2 regions of the Candidatus Arsenophonus phytopathogenicus genome follow, and region 1 is predicted to be linked to the other one. Evidence: predicted binding sites of a transcription regulator. Region 1 holds the regulator's gene; the other holds the start of a gene.
The links. Region 1 encodes LexA, which represses DNA repair genes until DNA is damaged. Its sites were predicted from a motif close to TNCTGTATGTACATACAGNA; they were not measured.
Positions count from the first base shown of each region.

Region 2: the regulator LexA is predicted to act here: its motif matches at 2,707-2,726, upstream of rmuC (DNA recombination protein RmuC).

Region 1 is NZ_JBUIOB010000017.1:472,930-478,943, reverse strand. It holds partial or broken gene plsB (glycerol-3-phosphate 1-O-acyltransferase PlsB) at 1-1,626, opposite strand, end outside; gene AC01GB_RS05835 (diacylglycerol kinase) at 1,750-2,124, shown strand; gene lexA (transcriptional repressor LexA) at 2,225-2,839, shown strand; gene zur (zinc uptake transcriptional repressor Zur) at 3,034-3,504, opposite strand; partial or broken gene AC01GB_RS05820 (gluconokinase, GntK/IdnK-type) at 3,883-4,342, shown strand; gene AC01GB_RS05815 (FimD/PapC C-terminal domain-containing protein) at 4,358-4,795, shown strand; gene AC01GB_RS05810 (hypothetical protein) at 4,813-4,986, shown strand; partial or broken gene AC01GB_RS05805 (fimbrial protein) at 5,011-6,014, shown strand, end outside.
Region 2 is NZ_JBUIOB010000017.1:264,639-270,652, forward strand. It holds gene AC01GB_RS04630 (ubiquinone biosynthesis accessory factor UbiJ) at 1-475, opposite strand, end outside; gene ubiE (bifunctional demethylmenaquinone methyltransferase/2-methoxy-6-polyprenyl-1,4-benzoquinol methylase UbiE) at 477-1,232, opposite strand; gene rmuC (DNA recombination protein RmuC) at 1,321-2,658, opposite strand; gene AC01GB_RS04645 (DedA family protein) at 2,783-3,313, opposite strand; partial or broken gene udp (uridine phosphorylase) at 3,690-4,448, opposite strand; gene AC01GB_RS04655 (YidB family protein) at 4,801-5,193, shown strand; gene AC01GB_RS04660 (carboxylate/amino acid/amine transporter) at 5,281-6,014, opposite strand, start outside.

The sequences.
Region 1 (6,014 bases):
TAATGCACGTTGGCGCGAAGCTAACAAAGCAGTTGAACATAAATTGACTGCATTAGCCGCAGCAGCATTGTTAATTCTAACCATGATTTTATGAGCTAACCGAGTCACGGTTGAATTTAACCAAGTTGGACGCTGGAGCTCAATAGCATCGATAGATTGACGCCACTCGGGAACATGTTTGTTTAAATATTGAGTTAGTGCAATCGGTTGACCAAAGTTAACATAGCCTTGGCCTAGTTTACGCAATTTGCGTAGACCTCTTAACATTGAGAAAAACCCTTCTTTCTCTTTTGCTGCCCCTTTTAGTTCCTTAGCGTAGGTCGCAACTTCTAATACATGTTCATAACCTATGTAGATTGGAACAATGGTAATTGGACGTGAATCACCTCGTAGCATTGCTTGCAGGGTCATCGACAGCGTACCAGTCTTTGGTTCCAGTAGTCGGCCTGTTCGAGAGCGGCCACCTTCAACAAAATATTCAATTGAGTAGCCACGCGCAAATAATTCGCTGAGATATTCACGAAATATGGTCGAGTAAAGTTTATTGCCTTTGAAAGAGCGACGAATGAAAAAAGCACCTAAATGACGAAAAATTGGCCCTGCCGGCCAAAAATTAAGGTTGATACCTGCGGCGATATGAGGCGGAACTAAACCTTGATGATAAAGCACGTAAGATAATAATAGATAATCCATGTGACTACGATGAGAAGGAATATAGACAATTTCATGGCCATCTTGTGCTAATTGGCGTACACGCTCGGCGTGTTGCACATTAATTCCTTGATAGAGTCGATTCCATGTCCAACTAAGTACGCGGTCAGTAATGCGGATCGCTTCATAGGAAAAATTAGCGGCAATTTCTTCCATCATGGCAATCGCATTATGTTTTGCCTTCTCAAGGGAGATTTTTTTTGCTTTAGCTTCATCTTCAACTGCTTTTTCTATCGCTTTTGAAGTTAACAGTTTATTGAATAGATCTTGGCGTACAGGGAGTTTGGGGCCAACCGCAGCTAATCGTTGCCGTGAATAGTGAATTCGAGCTACTCGGGCAAGTTTATTGGCGATAATTTTATCAGTACCATATTCGCCAGCCATTTGGCGTAAAGAGACAGTGGGAGAAAAACGAACAAAACTGTCACGTCCTAGCCAGATAACGGCAAAGAATTTTTGGATACCATTCAGTAAACGTAACGGAGGTGCTGGCGAGTGGCCTTCTCGACCAGGCGCTCGACCGAACATTACTGATGCGGGTAGCATCTGAATGTTTAGCTCGGGATTATGGCAATGAAGATCAAGATAAGCAGTAAATGTTTTTACTGAATCTTTACGTGGATCTGGCGAATAATAACGAAATACACGCGGGCCATCATCGATAAAGACATAGGCAGGTAATTTAATTTCGTCTATTTCAATCGGCTCGAGTGGATCAGGTAAGCCAATAGAACAACATTGTTGCCGTAAGGTCAATAAATCTGTTTTAGAATGATAAGGTAATACATATAGAAAAGGATGTGTCGTATCAAGACGCAATTCTTTAATTGGATCTGCTGGTATGAGCTTACTTTTTACCAACAATTTCATTGGTAAATCTAATAGATTATAGTAAATTTTACGCCAAAATGACATAGATGAGCGATAGCCTCTTATTTGAATCCTACCAAAGCATATCAGAAATAGTAATTAATATCTGTTTAAAAGATAATAATTATATTAAATCCCACATTTATTTAAACCTAGAGAGTAAATTTTATGGCAAATCAAACAACCGGCTTAATCCGAATTATTAAAGCAACTGGTTATTCGCTGAAGGGGTTAAGAGCAGCCTGGAAGAGTGAAGCCGCTTTTAGACAAGAAGCAATTATGGTGGTTATTGCCATTATTGTGGCTTTTTTACTTGATGTGCAATGGATTGAACGGTTATTACTTATTAGCTCAATGGTATTGATCGCTATTGTTGAATTATTAAATAGTGCGATTGAAGCAGTGGTTGATCGAATTGGTACAGAATTGCATGAGCTTTCTGCTAAAGCGAAAGATATCGGCTCGGCGGCGGTTTTTATTTCAATTTGTTTAGCAATTTTTATTTGGTCAGTTGTAATTGGTAATCATTATTTCGTGAGCTAGTTATAAAAATAGGGTTTTACACATTTATTGGTTTTAAATCTTAATATACCTGTATATACTTACAGTGACAATGTGTGGATGCGAATAAATAGGGGGCGAAATGAAAGAATTAACGTTGAGGCAGCAGCAGGTCTATGATTTAGTGCGTGAACACATTTCGCAAACGGGTATGCCGCCGACACGCGCTGAAATTGCATCAAGTTTAGGTTTTCGTTCACCAAATGCAGCAGAAGAACACTTAAAGGCTTTGGCGCGTAAAGGGGTGATAGAAATTGTTTCTGGCGCGTCTCGCGGTATCCGGCTACTGCAAGAAGAACATGAGGATGAAGGATTACCACTTATTGGTCGGGTGGCGGCAGGAGAACCCTTACTTGCTCAAGAACATATCGAGAATCATTATCGGATTGATGCTATTATTTTTAGACCTAGTGCTGATTTTTTATTGCGTGTTAATGGCATGTCCATGAAAAATATTGGAATTATCGATGGGGATTTACTTGCTGTACATAAAACCCAGCAGGTACATAATGGACAAATCGTTGTAGCGCGTATTGATGATGAAGTGACGGTTAAACGCTTCAAGCAAGTGGGTAGTAAAGTTGAATTAATTGCTGAAAATCCTGAATTTGAGCCAATTATTGTGGATTTGCGGACACAAACCCTAACTATTGAAGGACTAGCTGTTGGTATTATTCGTAGTAGTAACTCATTTTAGTTAAACTTTTAGCTCTAATTAATTTTTTAAGTAAATTCAGCTTAATTTATTGAATATAATATTATTTCCTAGTTTGTTTGATTTTTTGATTGATGGGTATTAAGTAAACTATTTTTAAATTTTTATTGCTTTTTTAATAAAGGCCGGTTGTATGAGCCGCCGGCTTTTATATCACTATTTCAGCCTAATAATGCTTAGCTTTGACACTGTTTTTTCTCAATTTTGTTGCAGGGTAAACATAACCCATGGTTTTCAACAACGGTATGGGACAACTGGAAACCAGTCTGTTTGGCTAATTTTAAAATAGCAGTTTCTACCGCTTGGCCATTACTTTCGGCAACACTACCGCAATTATCACAAATTAGCATAACTGAGGTATGTTTAGGATCCTCAAAATGATGACAAATAACATAGCTATTTGTTGATTCTATCTTGTGTATAAAACCTTGTTCTAAGAGAAATTCCAGGCCACGATAAATAGTCGGTGGTTTAGCTTGAGGTTCAGAAATTCTAAATAAATCAAGCAAATCATAAGCACTAATAGTACAAGGTTGGGCTGCTATAAGGCGTAATACCTCTTCTCTTTGGGGTGTTAAACGTACATTACGCGCTTGGCATATTTTTTTTGCCTGGGACAGTATTTTTTCCTGATCTTGCTTTGTCATGAATTATCCTAAGGTGAAGATCATTATAATAATGACATTATCGTATTTATACTTTTTGATATCTACCATAGTTCTAAAATAAATAATATCTTTTACTATTTTGTAATAATGCTTTTTTATTTCCTGTTGCGATAAACTGATACTTAATTGGAAAATGGAATAAATATTGAGTAGAAATTAAGATTATTAATTTTGATTATCTAGTGAATTAATATAAGTTATTTAAATTAAGGGTTATAAAATGGATAACAAATTTTACTTGCGCTCACGCTTCCCTCTTTCACTGAGATTCTTATCACAATTCTATTATATTATTTTTTATAACTGAAAATTATCAGTAACATTTTATATATTGCTTGATTTTTAAAGGAGTTAATAATGTGTGATAGCAAAAAAATACACCATGTTTTTATACTTATGGGGGTATCAGGTAGTGGTAAATCAGCAGTTGCGAGTGGGATTGCTCAAAAAATAGGAGCTGCGTTTTTAGATGGTGATTTTTTGCATCCAAGTGCCAATATTAGAAAGATGTGGGATGGACATGCGTTGAATGATTCTGATTGACTGCCTTGGCTTAAGGCATTGAGTGATGCTATTTTTGCTATGCAGAGAACAAATAAGGTTTCTTTGATTGTTTGTTCCGCGTTGAAAAAAATATCGAGATATTTTAAGAGACGGAAACCAACATTTGTCATTTCTTTACCTTGAAGGAGACTTTAAATTAATAGAAGACCGATTAAAAAAACGTAAAAATCATTTTTTCAAACCAAATATGTTGGTCTCGCAGTTTGATACTTTGGAAGTACCTAGTAAGGGGGCGTCTGGTGCCTCTGTATTGAATGCTCAAGAAGCAGTGATTGACGATAATGGTTACGCATTGGCCCCATCTATAACAACATATCGTTACAATAAAATTATTATTGATCCACAGGGAATGGCGGAAGATTTTGAATTAAACGAGAACGAAAAACAAGTTGCGCCGTACGCCGGTGCTGCGGTTAAAGTCATGTTTAAAACCCGTGCAGGTTATGCCTTATTGATTAAAGCACAGTTAGCCGGTCATGCTGCTCTCCCTATTGGTACTGAAGTTTTTGACCAAGAAAATAATGTGATTGGCATGGTTGGTCAAAATAATCAAATGTATGTCAGAACGGAACAAGATTCCGGTATCTTACTATTAAAATGGGGTGAGGCGGTTTCCGAACGTTGTTATCTAGATTACTCGCGTATGGGTCATGCATCAGATAAACAGCCTATTACAAAATTAACAGCTATGTGTGTTCAACGTTAACCCGCACCTGGAGTAAGATGATGAAATATATTTCTTATTGGTTAAGAACAGGTTTATTAACCGCCCCCCTTTTTACTATATCGTTATCAGTGAACGCAAATTGTAAAATAACGGGTGTTTATCAAACTGAGGATAATCGTTCCGCTCAGATGCTTTTTGGTCGGGTCAATCTTACTGATACTTATTTTTAGTCGGTTGGTTCGTTACTCGCTTCTATTGTTGTTCCTCCAACCGCTTATACTTTTGGTGGAGCTAATGCCTCCTCAGTATTATGGATCTGTGACGAGGCCGATCTGCCTCAGCTTTATTTTTTGGTGGCAACAAATGGTGATGATAGAGTCGGTGGATTTCATGAAACCGGTCTTATTGATGGATTGCCTGATGTATATGCATCCTGGCTTGCGTACGTTGGTATAAAACAAACCATGGCAGGTGTTGTTGTACAACGTAATTGGAAAAGGGTTCCACTTACTACTTTTTTATTGGTTGAAGGAACGCAACCAGGGAAAGGTCAAATACATATTCGATTACAAGATATCCCGCCAATGCAAGTGGAGCTTTATCGAGTCAGTACAATTCCACCCAGCAATGCGGTTTCGAATTATTGTAGTGGGTTAGGTACAAGAGGGTTAGGTTATGCGAGTGCAACAGGGACAAATTACCAATGTACCCAACCGAATGCTTATATTCAATTTGTTGGCCGGGGAATTGTACATGACAACGAAGGCGAAGATTCTGTCCATAATTTTCGCTTTTGGGGGTAGATAATGGTTTTGGCTACGGTTTGCGACAGTCTGTTATGTTGAGTAATAATGCCACTTGTGTAGCAAAAAATGCGACACCATTAGTGCTTTTCCTTACTATTTCTAGCCAAGAATTATTGGCTGGTGGTACCAGAGAAGCTGATATTTCTGTCCAAATCGAATGTAGTGATAATGTGAACTCAGGTACGACAAGTGGGCAAACAGCAATTGGAATTCAAGTTTCGCCAGGTGCTTATCGCGCTGCGCAAGGGTTACATTTGATTAATGCTCAAGGTGGTGTAATTGCACTCGTTTCAGATAATTATGGACTTGATGCTACATTAGCAACCGGGGTTGGTATTACTTTGCGTAATAGTGTTACTCAACAACCGATGGTATTTGTTGCTCAACCTGGTATTACTGGTATCGGGCCCAGTGGAGAAAATGTTGGCTGGTATCCTGTGCTTAGAGATGCT
Region 2 (6,014 bases), 210 kb from region 1:
TTATTCCAACTATACCTTTTTTAACCCAACAACTCACCCCTTCGGCAACAACATCACCGACATAAGGAGCAAGATAATGAGCAGGATCCCATTCAGTCGCATCTAGTAATGCAGACCAATGCTGCACAACTTGCATATCACCCTCTATAACAACCCTACCGTCGTTGATCAGAGTCGAAAGTTGCTGTTTATCTTTAAGATGCCTCAAGGTCACTAACGCGGTTTTTATCACGCAATCTGCCGGTGTTGGCCACTGGTTTACTACATCAACTCGTTGCTCAGAGAATATAAATATCAATGGTTGAGATAATTCTTTTAAATCAATCGCCAACACTTTGCCAACCAACCTTACTCTGGCTGATTTCAACGCCACTTCCTGATAAAAAAATCTATTCAACATAAGCTGTAAAAAGGAAGCAATTCCGTCATGTAATAGCGGGATTTTTGAATAGCTTTTGGTTGACGGGGTATCCATCTTAAAATTTGAACCCTCTGTGTAGGGCCACAATTCCACCGCTCATATTGGTATAAAAAACTTGTTCAAAACCGACTAACTCCATCATTGCTTTTAAAGTGTCCTGATCCGGATGCATGCGAATAGATTCAGCCAGATAGCGATAGCTATCAGCATCTTTGACTATCATTTGACCAACTCGGGGTAAAATATGAAAAGAGTAGACATCATAAGCTTTAGTTAATGCTGAAAAAATCGGTTTTGAAAATTCTAATACTAATAAACGACCACCAGGTTTTAACACCCTAAACGTTGATTTAAGCGCTTTATCTTTATCAGTAACGTTGCGCAGGCCAAAAGAAATACTTATACAATCGAAGTAGTTATCAGGAAAAGGTAGTTCTTCAGCATTAGCCTGAACATAATTAACATTACCAACAATACCTCGATCGCGGAGCTTTTCGCGCGCCATTTTCAGCATAGAATCGTTGATATCAGCCAGAATAACCTCACCTTTTTCGCCAACTATTTTGGCAAATTTAGCGGTCAAGTCTCCAGTGCCACCAGCGAGATCTAAAATATGTTGCCCACGGCGAGCACCACTGGCTTCTATCGTAAAACGTTTCCAGATTCGATGGATCCCTAATGACATCAGATCGTTCATAAGATCATATTTGGCAGCCACCGAATGAAAAACAGCAGCAACCAAATCCGCCTTCTCATCCTTGGCTACTTTGCGAAAGCCAAAATCAGTGCTTTCTTTAATTGGATCTACCATAATTTGCGCTCATTTAATCATTAAAATAATCGAAATTGTAATCATGTTTATTGTAAGATCTTATTTACGATCTAACGATTCTTCTTAATTATGATTTAGCAGTCTGTTTGCTAAATTCAATATCAATCGGGCGTTTAACTTCTATTCCTAATTCTTTTAAACTTTCCGCCTGGCTAATCAAATTACCTTTTCCTTCCGCTAATTTTTTGATCGCCGATTGATAATTCACCTGTGCTTTGTTCAAGCTCTGACCTAACACCTGTATATCATCGACAAATAACCGCATTTTGTCATACATTCTAGCAGCACGCTCGGCAATTACTTGTGCATTTTGACTCTGTCGTTCATAACGCCACAAATTATTAATTGTACGAACTGCCACCAATAAAGTTGAAGGACAAACGAGTAAAATATTATTCGTCAAACCTTCGTCAATAAGTTCAGGCGCTTCGCGTAAAGCAATCAAATAAGCCGGTTCGAGTGGAATAAACATTAATACATAATCCAGCGATCTTAACCCATTTAATTGATGATAATCTTTTCGGCCAAGTTCTTTTATATGATTGCGTACTGAATTAACATGCCCTCGTAATGCCGTTGCCCGCTGTTGCTCATCTTCGCTATTAAAATAGTGCTCATAAGCTGTCAATGACATTTTGGCGTCAATAACAACATCTTTACCTTGTGGTAGACGAATAATCACATCAGGTTGATAACGACTATTGGAGGTATTAATACTGACTTGAGTTTCAAATTCATGCCCCTGCCTTAGCCCAGAAGCTTCCAATATGCGAGAGAGAATTGTCTCACCCCAATTTCCCTGAATTTTATTATCTCCTTTTAACGCTTTAGTCAGATTAATCGTTTCTTTTGCCATTTCTGCATTTAATTGCTGAAGTTGACGAATTTCATGAGCTAGAGTATGGCGCTCACGCGCTTCCTGACTAAAACTGTCATGTACCTGACGGCGAAAACCGTCTAGTTGTTCGCGGAAAGGAGTTAATAGTGCAATTAAACTTTGACGGTTCTGCTCAGAAGCTCGACGTTCATTTTGTTCAAAAATACGATTGGCTAAATTCTCAAATTGAACATTTAACCGCTGCTCACTATTGAGTAACAGCCTCTGTTTCTCTTCAAAAGCCAGCCGTGTCTCTTCAAGCCGAGTCATGACTTCACGTAGTTCAACTTCTTGATTACGATTAATTTCCCTTTGTGACCTTAATTCTTGGTCACGGTGCTCACACTCAATTTTCCAATATTCAAGATGGGTAATTTTTTCCTCATAGCTAGCTTGGATACTGTAAAAATCTCGCAATTCAGATTCTTTTTTATTCATTTTTTGCACGATAATTAGCCAAATTAAACTACCACCAAAGAGTGTGCCGGTAAGAAAGCCAATAATTGCATATAATAACTGAATATCCACCTTGGTTTCCTTAAAATAGTCTTTATTTTATAAAGTAACTTAGTGGTATACTGTATAAATGTCCAGAATAAATTTTGCTTATTTTGGTCAACAAATAGCACCAGGATGAAATTTAACGGCTATTTTACCCCATCCACCGAGCAAGCCAAGATAAACCAAATGCCCCTGGCGCTAAAATAGCAAATGCCCAGACCATAGCAGAAAGTAAATTAGCGAGTTGAAAATAATGTTTAGGCATAGCACAGATGCCCGCTACCAAGGGAATTACCGCCCTTAAGGGACCAAAAAAACGGCCGATAAAAACACTCCATACTCCCCAACGTTCAAAAAAAAGATGACCTTGATCGAGCACTTCAGGACGACGAGAAATTGGCCACATATGGCGTACGCTGTTCTTATAATGAAAACCAAACCAATAAGATAACCACTCGCCCAAAAAAGCACCACAGGCAGCAGCTAACCATATTGGTAAAAAAGTGAGCCCATTATCACCAATTAATGCGCCTAAACCAAGCAAAATCACTGTCGCGGGGAGTAATAATGAAATGAAGGCTAACGATTCACCAAAAGCTAATATAAAAACAATAAAGATAGCTAATATTTGATGGTCACGAGCAAATTCGGTAATAACATTAATAATCTCTGACAATGTCAATTTATTATTCCTATTTCAGTTAAACATTCGTTATTATGCAGCCAATAATGTAAATTATTGTCAGATTAAAATATAATAATGCGGCAAATTTAACTTACAAAATATTAAATCTAAGTTATTTTATTCTATGCTATTATCCGGCTATTAACATTCATTAGTTTACTAAAAAATACCAAATAACAAAAATTATCCGTTAATTTATCAAAATAAAAATTACTGAATACATTCGATAAAAAATAAAACGAGAATCACTTAATACAAATAAAAACAGCGATTAAATAAAAAAAGATATAAAATAAATTTATCTCTATTTTCATAAAAATAACAATTAGTTATACTCGTTTTATCGAAAAATTAGCCAAACCTGCAGCACTTATTAATTTAATAACCGGCGAACAGCATCAACCACGATCCCTAAAACATTCCCTTCTGTTTGGCGTAATAATGTTTTATCTGGTGTTTCTTGTTGTGTACGGTTAACAATCACGCCAGCTATCATACTTGCTGATAATCCCTGGCTTGCACACATAGTAAGTAAGGTGGCCGATTCCATTTCATAATTAATCACTCCCATCTTTTGCCACTCTTCCATCGATCCGCGAAAACGACGAACAACGCGCCCACTATAGGTATCATAACGTTCCTGACCAGGATAAAAAAGTATCCGAAGGCGCAGTAATACCAACATGGGTTGTGCTCCCTGCTGCTTTAGCTGCATCATAAAGCGCATTGGTACAATTAAAATCAGCTACCGCAGGATATTCTAAAGGCGCAAAATGTAAGCTAGCACCATCTAGACGTACTGCGCCAGTAGTAATAAGTACATCACCGACATTGATATTTTTTTGAATTGCCCAGTAGTACCGATACGAAGAAAAGTACGTATGCCTAATTGTGCTAATTCTTCAACGGCAATAGAAGTCGAGGGGCCACCAATACCGGTTGAACAAATAATAATCGATTTACCATTAAGTTCAGCACTCCATTAGGTAAATTCACGTAACGAAGCCAGATATACCGGGTTATCCATTAATTTGGCAATTTTTTCTACCCGATTTGGATCGCCAGGCACAATAGCAAGCGTTGCACCTTGTAAGTCATTTTTAGTTAATCCCAAGTGAAAAACATCAGACATAATTACACCATACTGTATTTTTAATTTATTTAATCCATTAATTTAATAATAAAATGATAACCTTTTAATGATAGGGATCATTTAAAACAATAATGAAAAGCTGCTTTTACACAAAAATATGATCAAATTATTTATGCTAGCTTGATCATATCGTATTTTTAATAAATAAAAATCACTTATTTAATTAAAAGGATCCGGTAAATCTTTTAAGGCTTTTATTGTATTTTTAACTTATCACTCACTATTATTAACGTATGACTAGCAAAGATTTTAATAATTTCTAAACTTGTTGAATTTAAAGATTGGAAGATACCAATCGTTTAACCAATTTTGATGTTGCAAGGGGGTTACCATGGGATTTTTAGATCAACTTACCGATATGGTTGGTGGTGAAAAATTTAATCAATATAAAAATATTTTAAGCTGGATTGAAACACAAGGTGGCATTCGGGGCTTAATTAATAAATTTGAGCAACAAGGATTTGGTGGAATTATTCAATCCTGGATAGGCTCAGGGGAGAACTTACCCGTAAGTATGGAGCAAATTAGCTCAATATTTGGTACAAGTAATATTTCTGCCTTAGCCAGTAAAGTCGGTTTAAATTCAGAAAAAACGTCTTACTTAATAGCAGAGCATTTGCCTAAATTAGTTAATACAACAACCCCAGATGGTAAAATACCGGAAAAATTAGATTTAACGTCGATTGGTCTTAAACTACTAAAAGATAAATTTTTTGGTAGTTAATCATTATTGCCCATCCCTGTTACGATGGGCAAATTTCGTTTAATTAGCGGCGACCATTTCCGTCACTCTGGATCCAATCGTTGGCGTTCAATATATCTTGCTTAAAGTTGATCGATAGAGCCAATGCCGATGTACCCAAAGAGATAACAACAGTAGACTGCTACCTAAAATAAAGCTAAGCCAATCGGGATGCTGTTGCCAGACAACAAAATTGACCAATAGTCCGGCTGGTACCAACATATTATTCATAATCGCCAACGTACCAGCATCTACCTGCGTCGCGCCATAATTCCACATAAAGTAGCCAATACCAGAAGCGCCCACTCCCAACCAAATTAAAACACCCCACTGTATTTTTGTGGTGGGTAATTTACTAACATCACCAAATATCATCCAACCGAATAGTGCTATAGTACAGGCTCCGATATAGAACCAAGAAAAGGCTTGCTGCTGTGGAATTGGATAAATTTCCATCATTCTTTTGTAACCAACTTGGCCAATCGCAAAGGAAATATTCGCCAATTGCACATAAAGTAAACCTAGCCAAAAAGATCCGCTCAAATGATCATAACGAATGATAGCCGCTCCAATCACTGCCAGCATTGCACTCAACAAATATCCCCAGCGTAGATGCTGCCTTTCCAATAAATCATAAAATAACGTTATATAAAGCGGGGTTAACACTGTAAAGAGTAAAAATTCAACGACGCTAAGATAGTTATATGCCTGAAAAACAAATAGATACATGATGCCTAACTGAAAAGCACCGACTAGCATATAAAGTAAAATAATTTTCAACGACAATCCACGCCAACGTAGAA